DNA from 4 places in the Ruegeria sp. BG8 genome. Region 4 is predicted to be linked to each of the others. Evidence: riboswitches for the same ligand, from Rfam matches in the RefSeq annotation. Region 4 holds a riboswitch; each other region holds the start of a gene.
What was found. Region 4 has a riboswitch for cobalamin ahead of ACR0DG_RS12490 (DUF1636 family protein). Riboswitches for the same ligand answer to the same signal wherever they lie in the genome.
Positions count from the first base shown of each region.

Region 1: it holds a riboswitch for cobalamin, as region 4 does, so the genes downstream of both, ACR0DG_RS03480 (CbtB domain-containing protein) here and ACR0DG_RS12490 (DUF1636 family protein) in region 4, are expected to answer to the same signal.
Region 2: it holds a riboswitch for cobalamin, as region 4 does, so the genes downstream of both, ACR0DG_RS03410 (DUF1636 family protein) here and ACR0DG_RS12490 (DUF1636 family protein) in region 4, are expected to answer to the same signal.
Region 3: it holds a riboswitch for cobalamin, as region 4 does, so the genes downstream of both, ACR0DG_RS13960 (hypothetical protein) here and ACR0DG_RS12490 (DUF1636 family protein) in region 4, are expected to answer to the same signal.

Region 1 covers NZ_JBQFSZ010000001.1:684,931-688,131, forward strand. Annotated here, with positions in the region: gene cobA (uroporphyrinogen-III C-methyltransferase) at 1-81, shown strand, start outside; gene cobF (precorrin-6A synthase (deacetylating)) at 74-817, shown strand; cobalamin riboswitch at 861-1,068, shown strand; gene ACR0DG_RS03480 (CbtB domain-containing protein) at 1,105-1,275, shown strand; gene ACR0DG_RS03485 (CbtA family protein) at 1,280-1,978, shown strand; gene ACR0DG_RS03490 (hypothetical protein) at 2,045-2,539, shown strand; gene ACR0DG_RS03495 (DUF1636 family protein) at 2,536-2,946, opposite strand; gene ACR0DG_RS03500 (DUF302 domain-containing protein) at 3,016-3,201, shown strand, end outside.
Region 2 covers NZ_JBQFSZ010000001.1:670,055-673,255, reverse strand. Annotated here, with positions in the region: gene cobW (cobalamin biosynthesis protein CobW) at 1-940, opposite strand, end outside; gene ACR0DG_RS03410 (DUF1636 family protein) at 937-1,317, opposite strand; cobalamin riboswitch at 1,411-1,616, opposite strand; gene ACR0DG_RS03405 (NAD(P)-dependent oxidoreductase) at 1,744-2,718, shown strand; tRNA gene ACR0DG_RS03400 (tRNA-Cys) at 2,762-2,835, opposite strand; gene ACR0DG_RS03395 (protein-L-isoaspartate O-methyltransferase family protein) at 3,064-3,201, shown strand, end outside.
Region 3 covers NZ_JBQFSZ010000006.1:165,998-169,198, reverse strand. Annotated here, with positions in the region: gene ACR0DG_RS13975 (bifunctional 2',3'-cyclic-nucleotide 2'-phosphodiesterase/3'-nucleotidase) at 1-93, shown strand, start outside; RNA gene ffs (signal recognition particle sRNA small type) at 133-231, shown strand; gene ACR0DG_RS13965 (alpha/beta hydrolase family protein) at 238-1,119, opposite strand; cobalamin riboswitch at 1,257-1,475, shown strand; gene ACR0DG_RS13960 (hypothetical protein) at 1,561-1,965, shown strand; gene ACR0DG_RS13955 (protein-tyrosine phosphatase family protein) at 1,967-2,464, opposite strand; gene ACR0DG_RS13950 (DNA polymerase III subunit gamma/tau) at 2,624-3,201, shown strand, end outside.
Region 4 covers NZ_JBQFSZ010000005.1:241,094-244,294, forward strand. Annotated here, with positions in the region: gene ACR0DG_RS12480 (ABC transporter substrate-binding protein) at 1-830, opposite strand, end outside; gene ACR0DG_RS12485 (ABC transporter ATP-binding protein) at 827-1,633, opposite strand; gene ACR0DG_RS12490 (DUF1636 family protein) at 1,630-1,986, opposite strand; cobalamin riboswitch at 2,088-2,297, opposite strand; gene ACR0DG_RS12495 (bifunctional enoyl-CoA hydratase/phosphate acetyltransferase) at 2,474-3,201, shown strand, end outside.

The DNA.
Region 1 (3,201 bases), on a different contig from region 4:
TCCGACAAACTAAGTTCCGAGATCGGCACCGCCCCTGCATTGATCCTGTATGGCCCGTTGGCAGAGTTCGACAATGTATGACCTGACACTGGTCGGTATCGGCACCGGCAACCCCGATCACGTGACGTTTCAAGGCGCGAAGGCTATTCGGGCCGCAGATTTGATCCTTATTCCGCGAAAAGGTGAAAACAAGGCCGATCTGGCAGGGCTTCGGGAAGAGATCATCGCGCAGGTGACCGAAACTCCGCAAACGATCGCTTATTTCGACATTCCCAAGCGCCGGTCGGATGACGGATACCTGCGGGGCGTTGACGAATGGCACGATGCCATTGCGTTGCGTTGGCAAGACGCGATTGCGGCCCATCCTAAGGCGCGCCACGTTGCATTGCTGATTTGGGGGGACCCCTCGCTCTACGACAGTTCCTTGCGAATCGCGTCTCGGCTGCAACCGCAGCCGTCGACACGTGTGATCCCCGGAATCACGGCGCTTCAGGCGCTTACCGCGGCCCATGCGATCCCGATCAATGATCTGGGTGCGCCGTACGTTGTTACAACCGGGCGACGCATCCGCGAAGAGGGTTGGCCCGACGCCACCGCCAAGGTCGCCGTCATGCTGGACGGAGAATGCTCGTTCCAAAGCCTTGAGATGGCAGAGTTTGACATCTGGTGGGGCGCTTACGTTGGGATGAAGGAAGAAATCCTGATCAAAGGACAATTGTCCGAAGTTGCACAGCAGATCCTGGAAACCCGAGCCCGCGCCCGAAGCCAGCATGGCTGGATCATGGACATCTATCTTTTAAAAAAGCGCGTGAACTGACCAAAAATGTCGCAATTGGCGATTGCGCCAGCGCACCTCTAAGGGCTAAATGAATGGGTCTGGTCCTGCCGGAGATACTGGTAGGCTAAGAGGGAATGTGGTGCGATCACGCCAATGGTCAACTCCACAGCCGCCCCCGCGACTGTAAGCGGAGAGCCCCTGTTCAACCAGCCACTCCTGATTTTCAGGGGGAAGGCGAACAGAGGCACTGACCCGCGAGCCAGGAGACCTGCCGGGCAACGTATTGAAACACCGGCCGTCGGGTGCGGCGGCAAAGGAGAACTAGAATGGCGACTCAAACAGCAACCGCATCGGCCTCACGCGCTGGCATTCTGCCCGTTATGTTCGCAGTGGTTTTGGGCCTGGGTATTATCACGCTGACCGGTCACGTTCAGGCAGCCGCCCTGCATGACGCTGCTCATGACGTGCGTCACGCGACCGGCTTCCCCTGCCACTAACACCATGTTTAGCCGCATTTTGACCAGCGCGTTGTTCGCTGGTGCTGCAGCGGGGCTGATTGCCGCCTTGCTGCAGTTGGTTTTTGTGCAACCTGTTCTACTGCACGCCGAACTCTATGAGTCGGGCGAATTGGTGCATTTTGGCGCTGCCCCGGTTTCAGCCCATCCCGAGTTGCCCGGTATGTTTTCGGAACTGTTCCGCGACGCGCTGAGTGTCATTTTCACAATGCTCACCTACACGGGGTATGCGCTGTTGATGGTCGCGCTTATGTCGGTTGCAGAAGGCAACGGTCACAAGATTGACGGACGCACAGGCGTTCTGTGGGGTTTGGCCGGTTTCATCGCCTTCCATCTGGCCCCTGGCTTTTCTCTGGCACCCGAAGTTCCCGGCGTAGCCGCGGCGGACGTATACGCGCGTCAGGTTTGGTGGTTTGCCACTGTCGCAGCCGCAGTTGTGGCATTGTGGCTGATCGCGTTCGGCAGCAACCTTGTAAGCTACCTGATCGCGGCTGCCCTTTTCGTTGCCCCTCACCTTATTGGTGCACCGGAACCCGATGTCTTCACAGGCCCGGTACCGACCGAGATTGGCGCTTTGTTCGCCGCGCGCGCCTTTGGCATCGGTCTGGTGGCCTGGGTGCTGGTTGGCGCATTCGCGGGCTATTTCTGGCAACACGAAGGTCAACGCGCAGAAGCAACGGCCTGATTTAATTCCGCTTTGACGCGCCGGGTCCTGCCCGGCGTGTCTATGTTTGCATGCAAGGAACACGAAATGGCACGCTCACTTGCCCTTTTCGCAATCGGCTTGGTCTTTGGCAGCGGCGCGGGATTTGTTGTCGCCGCCGCAAACGGGGTCACCTTTGATGGGCACGACCACAGCGATCCTGCCCACCATGGGGCTTCGCATTCCGAAGCAGCGGCCCACGATCATTCGACCGCCATCAACCTACCCGCCGGCGCAGACGCACCCGGTTTGGAAATCGCATTGACGCAAGATCCGTTGGCCGGTTGGAACCTGCAAGTCGTACCCCGGAACTTCCGGTTCTCGCCCGAGAATGCCTCGGCCCAGGATATCCCCGGCGAGGGTCACGCGCATGTCTATGTCAATGGACAGAAACTGGCCCGGCTATACGGAAACTGGATGCATATTGATCAGCTTCCGAAGGGAGAGGTCGAGGTTTCAGTTTCCCTGAACGCCAACGGTCACAGCCCTCTGATGGTGGACAACGTACCGGTCAGTGCCGCCGTTACCGTTCAGGTCGACTAAAGCGCAGGAATGCGCGCGCGCAAGCACATTCGAAGGCGACCGCATGGCCGGGCGTCTTCGATCCAGCCCTTGGGGCTGTCCAGATATGCCTGACAGGTCGCTGCAATGTCATCTGCATCAGTCGTTACGTTGACACCAGAAAAGACATAGGTCGCCCGCCCCTCTGCCTGCATCGCCAAAGCAACAGGCTCGGCACATCCGCTGAAGCAGGCGTGCTCGGTCACTTCGACCTGCTCTGCCAGCGCCAAGTGCTCCAGGGCCTGTTTTATGGATAGCTCTTCCACCTCCCGATCCCGGGCACCAGAACAGCTGCTGCAGATCAACAGGCGCATTGCAACCTGACCTTTCTTTTCATTGCCGGGACGTTTTGCGCCTTTCGCAGCGCGCGGGCAATCCTGAATACGCACAAGATTGTGAGTGCGCGAAATCTCTGTTTCTGGCAATTATCACCCAGCTTCACCAAAGGAGATAGCGATATGAAGGCGTTTTGGACGACTCTCGCGTTTTTGGCTATGCCAGCATGGGCTGATGAGCCTCTGTCGGGATGGGCCGTGTATCCAACCGGTAAAAGCTATAATGAGTTGGTGGAAGATACGAAAGCGGCAGTTAAGAAAAACGGTTTGATCGTTGTCACACAGGCCGGGCCGACCAAAGCCGCTGCG
Region 2 (3,201 bases), on a different contig from region 4:
GGCGGTCGTATTGATGGCGGACGCGCGCGCCTACGGCCTGTACCAGCAGACGCATCGGTTTGCCTTGAACGGCGGCATAGCCCTTGACGCGCAGGATGTTCAGCTCATTGGCCAGACGTTCGATCTTTGCGACCAGATCCAGCGGGTCCGTCTGTTCCGGCAAGTCGACGATGATGCTTTCGAAGTCATCATGCTCGTGATCGTCGTGGCCATCATGATGGCTGGGACGCGCGTCCATGTCATCTTCGGCTGCCGCTTCGAGGCCCAGAACAACGCGCACGTCCACAGCCCCTTCGGCCACTTCAACAACCGGCAAGGGGCGAGGGGCCTCTGCGGCGATGACCTCTTTGGCTTTTGCGATCCCTTCCGGACCGGCCAGATCGGGCTTGGTCAACAGGATAATGTCCGCGCAAGAGATCTGATCCTCGAACACCTCGGACAGCGGCGTTTCGTGATCAATCGAGTCGTCTGCCATCCGCTGGGCATCTACCGCTTCGACATTCGGGGCAAAGCGACCGGCGGCTACGGCCTCGGCATCGGCTAGGGCGATGACACCGTCCACGGTGATTTTCGAACGGATATCCGGCCAGTCGAACGCCTTCAGCAATGGCTTGGGCAGTGCCAGACCAGATGTTTCGATCAGGATATGATCCGGGCGGGGCTCCAGCGCCATCAGCGCTTCGATTGTCGGGATAAAGTCGTCGGCCACGGTGCAACAGATGCAACCGTTTGCCAGCTCCATGATGTTTTCCGCAGGGCAGTCCGGAATGGCGCAGGATTTCAGGATATCGCCATCCACGCCGACATCGCCGAATTCATTGACCACGACAGCCAGGCGCTTGCCCTGTGGGTTCTGCATCAAATGGCGCACAAGCGTGGTTTTTCCCGAGCCCAGAAAGCCGGTGATCACGGTGACGGGGAGTTTTTCGAGATTGCTCATTTCAGGGCTCCAATCGGGGGAATGCGTGAGGCGCAGTTCTTGCGGAAGTGTTCAGGGCGTTCACGCCATTTGACCAAGCCATCCTCGGTGGCCAGATACTTGCTTGCGCCTTCAACGATCACGTCAACATGATCGGTTTCGTTCAGATTCTCGTAGACGAATGTCCAGCGGTCTGGGCCGCCGCGCAAAACGATGGAACAGCCTTGATCGCAATTCGATAGGCATTCAACGGCTTTCAGGGTCACACCCTCGGGCAGTTCGGCTTGTTCCAGTGCTTTATGTAGCAAAGCGCCGGGACGTTGCGCGTCATCCTCGACAGGCAGGCCGCGGCGGCACGTTGTGCAGACCAGCAGCTCAACCGGTGTGGTCTCGGTCATGTCTCTCATCCCCCCAGATCCTTTTGCGGGGGACGGGGTCTCATGCGGGCCACGCGTTGCGACATGGACCCGACACCGGAACACCCCGTCCGGTTTCAACTTCGGCTGTTGGCAGGTCTCCCGGCTTGCGGATGTCAGAGGCCTGGCTCTGGCAGGTGTCCCGCCTTCCCGGCCATTCGGCCAGTGGCTTTGGGCACCCTCTCCGGTCACGGTCGCGGGGGCGGCTGCGTTTGACGGATAACCGCTGACGCATTCCCTTTTCATCTGCCGATGCAGACACCAACGGATGGGACATGCGGCACCGGCAGGTCGCTTGTCAAGCGCGTTGCGCTGATCTGTTGGTGAGTGGGATGAAAAGCGACCTGTCGGCGTCGCTGGGCGGCATGATCTGGTCGGTTTCTCGTGCTGGCATGCCTACGAAATGCGATGACGGAGGCGCAACGAATGAAGGTTGGATTTATCGGACTGGGGAATGTGGGGGGCAAGCTGTCGGGATCGTTGCTGCGCAATGGAATCGACTTGACCGTTCATGACCTGAATTCAACGCTTGTCGAGGCGTTCGTCGCAAAAGGTGCAAAGCCAGCCGAAAGCCCTGCGCAGCTGATGCGGGATTGCGACGCAGTGATCACCTGCTTGCCGTCTCCTGCCGCCTCAGATGCCGTTATGCAAGAGATGTTGCCCGAAGTCGGCCCCGGCAAAATCTGGATGGAGATGTCGACGACCGACGAAGCAGAAGTCAAACGTCTTGGGTCCGAAGTGATCGCGCGCGGCGGTGCCGCAGTGGATTGCCCGGTTTCCGGCGGATGCCACCGGGCGGCGACGGGAAACATCTCGATCTTCGCCGGTTGCGATCGCGAGACCTTTGAAAGAATCCTGCCATTTCTGACCACGATGGGACGCCGCGTTTTACACACGGGCGATCTGGGCTCAGCTTCGGTTCTGAAGGTGCTGACCAACTATCTGGCAACCGCAAACCTGATCACTTGTGCCGAGGCATTGGTCACCGCAAAGGCCGCCGGTATGGACCTGAACACCACGTATGAGGCAATCAAGATCTCATCGGGAACGTCTTTTGTGCATGAAACGGAAAGTCAAGTCATTTTGAACGGGTCACGCGACATCTCATTCACAATGGATCTTGTGAAAAAAGATATCGGTCTTTTTCAGGAAGTGGCTGACCGTGCAGGTGTTCCCTTGGAAATAAACCCTGTCATGATCAATATTTTCGAGGACGGCATCGCCCGGTATGGCGAGCGCGAATTGTCGCCCAACATCATCCGCCGACTTGAGGACGCGACAGGATTGGATATCACAGCCCCCGGTTTCCCGCCCGAGATGGTGGACGACGAACCAGAAGAGGCAGGCTACGAAGTCATCCCAAGTGGACGTGGGGCCGAATGACGCAAGTGGAGCCACGATCCGGCGCTTAGAATTATCGGTGAAGTGGAGGCGAGTACCGGAATCGAACCGGTGTACACGGATTTGCAATCCGCTGCGTCACCACTCCGCCAACTCGCCTTTTCAAGTAAAATCAAATACTTGCCGTGGTGTGACAGGCGTTTTAGCAGCTTTCGTCTGGGGCGTCCAGAGGGTTGAGGGCAAATTTAGACGTATCCGAACACTCGGTGGCTGCGGCGCGTTGAAAAATCTTGTCCGTGCTTGATTAGTTTGATCGACAGGGGCGTTGCCGGTTTTGTCTGGATATGGCACAAGCCACACATCCTAGGGAACAGAACGAGCGACCCAATGACAGATTTCGCAGCCCGGCGCCGCACAATGGTTGATACCCAAATTCGCCCCTCTGACGTAACCAAATTCCCAATCATCGACGCGATGCTGACAGTCCGAAGAGAGAATTTTGTGCCGGACGCGCAGCGTGAAGCC
Region 3 (3,201 bases), on a different contig from region 4:
GCGCAGCAACATTTGGATGAGCTAAGCGTTTATGAGCCAGTAATCCTGGATCAGGACAGTGGAGGGTTCCTGATCGTCCGGTTGACGCTCTGACGGGTTGCCAATTGCGCGTTGCGCGCCTATATCGGCTGTCGAGAGGTTGGCGCGGGCGAGCGCCTCGCCAACCTGGTCAGGTCCGGAAGGAAGCAGCCACAACGAGCCCCGCTTGGGTCGATGTCCAACCTCTCACTTAATCCCTTACAAGTCTTTTGTTGTGGACTGCGTTGCAATAAGCCGCAGCCAGACAGCTGCATTTCGACGCGCAAAAGCACCGATATGCCCAACTTGCTTCAAATCGAACTCCTGCGGCGTCAAAAGATGCCGACGCGCGGTCGGACCGTATAGGTCGGCAAGTCGCCAAACGGCCTTGGGTGGGACGGTCTGGTCATCTGCAAAGCTGAACAGATCGACAGGCTTTTGCCATTCGACCCAGCGCGCCTCTGGTAGCGAAGTACCGATATCAGGCACATAGCTATGAGGATCTGTACACCACTTACGCCATTGCCAGTAGACCGGCGCGGGAAGGTCCGTTCCAAAACCCAATGCTTTGCCGGGCAGGTAGCCAAGGGCCTTAACGGTCAATGGCGCATGACCGAACCAGAACAGCGATGCCAACGCCCGATATGGCCAAGGATGATCGTTAAACGTCACAAGCCCCGAGCAGACACAGATCATACGGTCTATAAACTCGATATCGGGTTGAACAGGGCCCAGCATCCCACCCAGAGAATGACCGATGCTCCATTGTTTTGCACGCGGATATCTTTTGCGCATTTCCGCTCGGGCGGCTGGCATATCGGTCAGGGCCCAATCAGCCATCGTCACCTTTGCCTCACGCATGCGGCCCGTCATTGAATGGCCAAACGCGCGATAATCATAGGTCAGACAGGCAATCCCCTGCTCGTCAGCCAGCCAACCCGCAAAATGCTGGTAATAATCACGCGGCACACCAGTCGCACCATGTATGACTACTGCGATCTGCGGGTCGGCAGCCGGCAGGTACAAACGCGCAGACAAATGCGCATCGCCGATCGGGATGCGAAAATCTTCGGTCAGTACCGGTGGCTTGACGTCTAACATGGTGCTGCGTTGGTCATTCTAAACTGCTTAGTTCACCTAAATCGCCATGTTCTATCCTTCGGAGTCAAGACCCACCCTGCTTGACCAAACGTCCACTTGTTTTGGCCACAGTTCGCTTGACTCGGAGGCCATGCACCCGCTAGCGATTGGGTGATGGTTCTTGCCCCGGTTTCGGGGCCGGATGAAAAGGGAACACGGTGCGGTTCACCCGGCGATGCCGGATCAGACCAAATCCGAGACTGCCCCCGCAACTGTAAGCGGTGAGCGAAGCTGAAACACCACTGGCCAGACGGCTGGGAAGGTCAGCAAAGCGACGACCCGCAAGTCAGGAGACCTGCCATCGCACGAAAAACCGAAACTCGGGCGGGGTGTCCGGGCAGGTCTGCAGCATGGCTGAGCTACCTGATCCACACCCTTCGTCCCACGCGCGGAGGGCGCAATATGATCTGGAAGACCAAAACACACGAATACACCGCAACTGTGTGCCAAAAAACCGGCAAACCTTGCCCCGCTTTGGCGCGCATGGCGCGCGCGTTGGCAGAAGCAACGGCAAGCGCTAAACCGGTCACAACAGATGCATTCGAAATCGAAGGCAGCAGCGACCTGTCCCATTGCGCTGCCGGATGCACGGCCCGTTTTCGGGCGTACCCCGCGCAAATCCGGGTGTTCTGCGATACAGACCCGGATGTTTCTACGGACCAACTTGACGGCTACGCAGACATGATGTTCGGAACAGTGTTCACAACCAGACCCGCAGGATTTTTGGTGAACCCGCCATGCGCCATGCTGGAGGTTTCAGCACTTGCGCCTCGGGCTGCATCCACCGAACACCGCGCCAGCGCGTGAATCAACGAGGTGTTTGGGCCGGTTTGCTGGCCCATTTCAACTGTGCATCCGTTTCCACGGCACAGGGGCGAACTGCTCGCAGTCGCGCCAAGGCCTGATCTGGTGGCTCTCCATGTTCAACCAGCAGGCGCATGGCGATCATCCCGGACCGGCCGCATCCGCCCTTACAGTGAACAAGGATGCGTCCTCCGCTTTTCAAAACTGTGGCAAGCTCTGAACACACGTCCTGCCACTGGGCCTCAGTGGCAGGTGATGGTGCGCCGAAATCAACAATGGGCAGGTGTACCCATTTGATTTTGCTCAGCGCCAAATCTGAACTCAGCGAACCGGCACCGCCGTGCTGCAGCTCAGCCTCGGTTGTCATCGACAATACCATATCGGGGTGCCAGGACAGGATCGTCTGAAAATCCTGCGCGTAATTCCCGTCACGACCGGGCAACGGGCTGAACGCAACCATGCCTTCACCCACGTTGACGGGATATATAGCGAACCGCTCCATGTTCTCTCCCTTCGCCTGTGCCTTACGCTGAACCACAGCACAGGGCCGGTGTATCCGCCAATAGACCGGCTGCCAAAGCGAATTTCCTTTCCTGCTGTGGTGGACGCGGGCGGCACGGCTCTCTACGCTGCAATCTGATACGAATCCGACAGAGCAGACATGACCGACAGCCCCAGCCCCGCCTATCAGGTGCTTGCCCGCAAATACCGCCCGGAAACCTTTGCCGACCTTGTGGGTCAGGACGCGATGGTGCGGACGCTGAAAAACGCGTTCGAAGCGGACCGCATCGCGCAAGCTTTTATCATGACGGGTATTCGCGGCACCGGCAAAACCACCACGGCGCGGATCATTGCCAAGGGCATGAACTGCGTTGGACCTGACGGCCAAGGCAAGCCAACCACCGAACCCTGCGGGCAATGTGAGCATTGCGTGGCGATAATGGAGGGCCGCCACGTCGATGTGATGGAGATGGACGCCGCCAGTCGCACCGGTGTGAATGACATCCGCGAGATCATAGACAGTGTGCGGTACCGCGCTGCGTCCGCCCGTTACAAGATCTACATCATCGATGAGGTTCACATGCTGTCGACCAGTGCGTTCAACGCGCTGCTCAAGACACTTGAGGAACCGCCCGAGCATGTAAAGTTCATCTTTGCCACCACCGAGATTCGCAAAGTGCCGGTGACCGTCCTGTCGCGCTGTCAGCGCTTTGACCTGCGGCGGATCGAACCCGAGGA
Region 4 (3,201 bases):
GTTAGGGACATAACAGGGTGTTCTTGAAGAAACTTGAACGTGTCTTCGGCACCGTTTCCTGTTTGATAGTCCAACAGGACAAGGAATTCTGGGTTGGCGGCGGCCACAGTCTCCCATGACGTGCGACCCCAACTGGTGTCCATGTTATGGATTACGTTTTCTCCACCCGCCGCCGCAATCATGGCATCCGGTATTGCAAATTTACCTGCGGTAAATGGCGCGTCTGCCGGACCATCCAGAAGAAAGACGCGAGGTTTTGTAAGACCCGCCGTTTGTGCTTGGATTTTGGCAAGCTCATCTTTCCAATCTCGAACCAAGGTTTCAGCTTTTTCTTCGACATGCATCACTTGCCCCAGGCGCAATATGTCGTTGAACAAAAGGTCCATGCTGGCCACCGGACGGTCTTTGTTGATGTGAACACAGCTTTCCGTCAGGATCATTGTCTTGATCCCGAACGGCGCCAAAGTGTCTGGTGTCACCTCGCCACCAGGTCGCATGCCATAGTACCATCCGGCAAAAAACAGGTCTGGCTCTGCCGCTACCAGATTTTCGATGGTGGGATATTTCGGAGCAAGTTCGGGAATGTCACCTCGCAGTGTGTCGAACTCGGGGCTTGTCTTATACCAACCGGTAATACCAGTAAGACCCACGATTTTATCTTGCAGACCCAATACAAAAGCCATGTCGGTCATATTCATATCATGAACAACCAGACGTTCGGGTTGTGTTTCGAACACAAGCGGTTCGCCGCAATTGTCGACGGTGATTTCATGCGCTGCAACACCGCCTGTCATGGCTGCAATCAAAGCCATAGACACAACTAGTTTCATTCAGGGGAACTCCGGTTAGAATTTGAAACAGAGGATTTTCGGATATCGAGCGCCGGGATCTCGCGCCCTTCGTGGTGAAAGCGCAGGTACTCAACGCCAAAGGTGTCACGTACCCGCTCAGCTGTCAGAACGTCGGCCACTGCACCAAACCCGGACAGCCTCGCAGATTTCATCAATGCCACATGGGTGGCGAACTCAGGGATCATGACCAGATCATGAACGATCATCACCACGGTGATTCCAAGATCTGCAATCAAGGAAAGCATTCGACCCTTGGCGTCCGGATCCAGATGGTTTGTCGGCTCGTCCAGAAACAAAAGCGACGGTCTTTGTGCCAGCGCACGCGCAATATGCGCCCGTTGGCGTTCACCACCGGACAAAACGGCCATACGCTTGTTCGCCAACGCGGTCAGACCAGTACGATCGAGAATGCGGTCTAAATCCCGTGCGTGCTGATCGACAGAGCGGTCTGCCTGGATCGGTATCTGGCCCAAAGCAACATAGTCTTTAAGGAACAAGCGGCCGTCGGGCAGCTCTTGCTGGCTGACAACTGCGATCATCCTTGCCCGTTCGACCGCCGACAATGCGCGAAGACTGCGCCCTTTGATTTCTATAGCGCCGTGAACCAGCGTCTCTGCGCCACATAGCAGGTTCAAGAGTGTGGTTTTGCCCGCGCCATTGGGCCCCGCAATTGCAAGGATAGAGCCTTCCTCAAGGTCGAATGAAACATCCTGCAGCAACGCCTCATCGGATTGGGCAAAATAGCTTACGTCACTGGCCTGCAAAAAGGTTTTCAGGTTCATTTCTTGGGCCTCATGACCAACGCTGGCAAGCGCGCCAGCGTCTTTTTGTATAGGGCGGCAGGTCGATCTGAGGCGTTTGTCCAACCGTCGACGCTTTTATCATATTGGCGCGCAAATTCGGCCAGAGCATTAAGGTCCTGCGCTGTTTCAATTCCCCCAAAGAGGTAATGTGCTTTTCCGTTTCCTTGAAATCCAACCGTGGTTGGGGATGCACATCCGGCCATGCAATCGACGGTTCGGATGACAAAACTGTTGGGAAGTTCCGGGCGCAAAGCCGCTGCAATTGCGTCGGCGTTCACTGTCCCGCGACAGGTTGAGCATACCAAAAGAACGTGATCTGCCGCGTTAGACATGGCACAGCCTGCTGAACGCCCGTGAGCCGGGCGATTTGGAAACGATGCCAGCCGGCGTATGCAGCGCCATGATGCCTCCTTCCAGGACACCCCGCCCCGGGTTGGTTACACTTGAGATGGCAGGTCTCCTGACTTGCGGATCAAAGCTATGCCACCCTTCCCGGCCCAATTGGGCCAGTGGGAAATTGGCGTCGCTCACCGCTTACAGTTGCGGGGGCAGTTACGGATTTGGCCCGAGTTCTCGCGCCTCACCGTATTCCCTTTTCATCCCTTGGGCTCAGCCTTTGGGAACCATCTGTCGCGTCATTGCCCGAGATCGTATTTCTGGTCAATACGAAAACAGACGTAATCGAATTGTCGCAATTTCATGGGAATTAGTTATGGCGCTTGACCTGACTGACCCGAAGCCTACAACGGCGGCGACCTCTCAATTCCAGATCAGCGTTCCTTGCAACAGACCCGCTGCCAACAGCAAAGCTGACAGATCATGAAGATATTGGAAAATCGGACCTTTTCACAGCTGAACGTCGGAGATCAGGCGCAGTTGACGCGGTTGTGCACAGTAGACGACCTATATGCCTTTGCGTCAGCATCGGGCGATCACAACCCGCTGCACCTTGCTGCCTATGACGGGGATGGGGATGGGAGACCAGAAGCGATCGCCCCCGCGCTTTGGCCAGCAGCACTTATTGCCGCTGTTCTTGGCAATATCTTACCGGGCGCCGGTACACAGACCCGTCGCGTGGACTTAACGTTTCACGCGCCAGTGGTAGCCGGTGATGAGCTGACGGCCTTTGTCACAGTCGCTGAAAAGCGCGACGACGGCGATTTGGTATGCACAACAGAAGTACACCGAGTGGGCGATAACATTCAGGTGCTAAGCGGTTCTGTTCAGGTTACGCCGCCGACCCAACACATGGAATTCGACTCGGTCGAAGTGCCGGGGCTTGTGGTACAGCGGCATCGCCACTTTGATGCTCTGCTCGAACAAGCCCGACCGCTGGAGCCTATGCCAACTGCCGTGGTGGCGCCCGAGGATCCAAATTCGCTTGGGGGTGCGCTGCTTGCCTATTCCAACGGGATCATTTTACCCATTCTAGTGGGCGATCCAGACAGAATTGCCAAGGCTGCCGCAGAGTTGGATGCCGATTTGGACGGGATCGAAATCGTCGAGGCAACTACCCACAGGTTGGCAGCACACCGTGCGGTTGATCT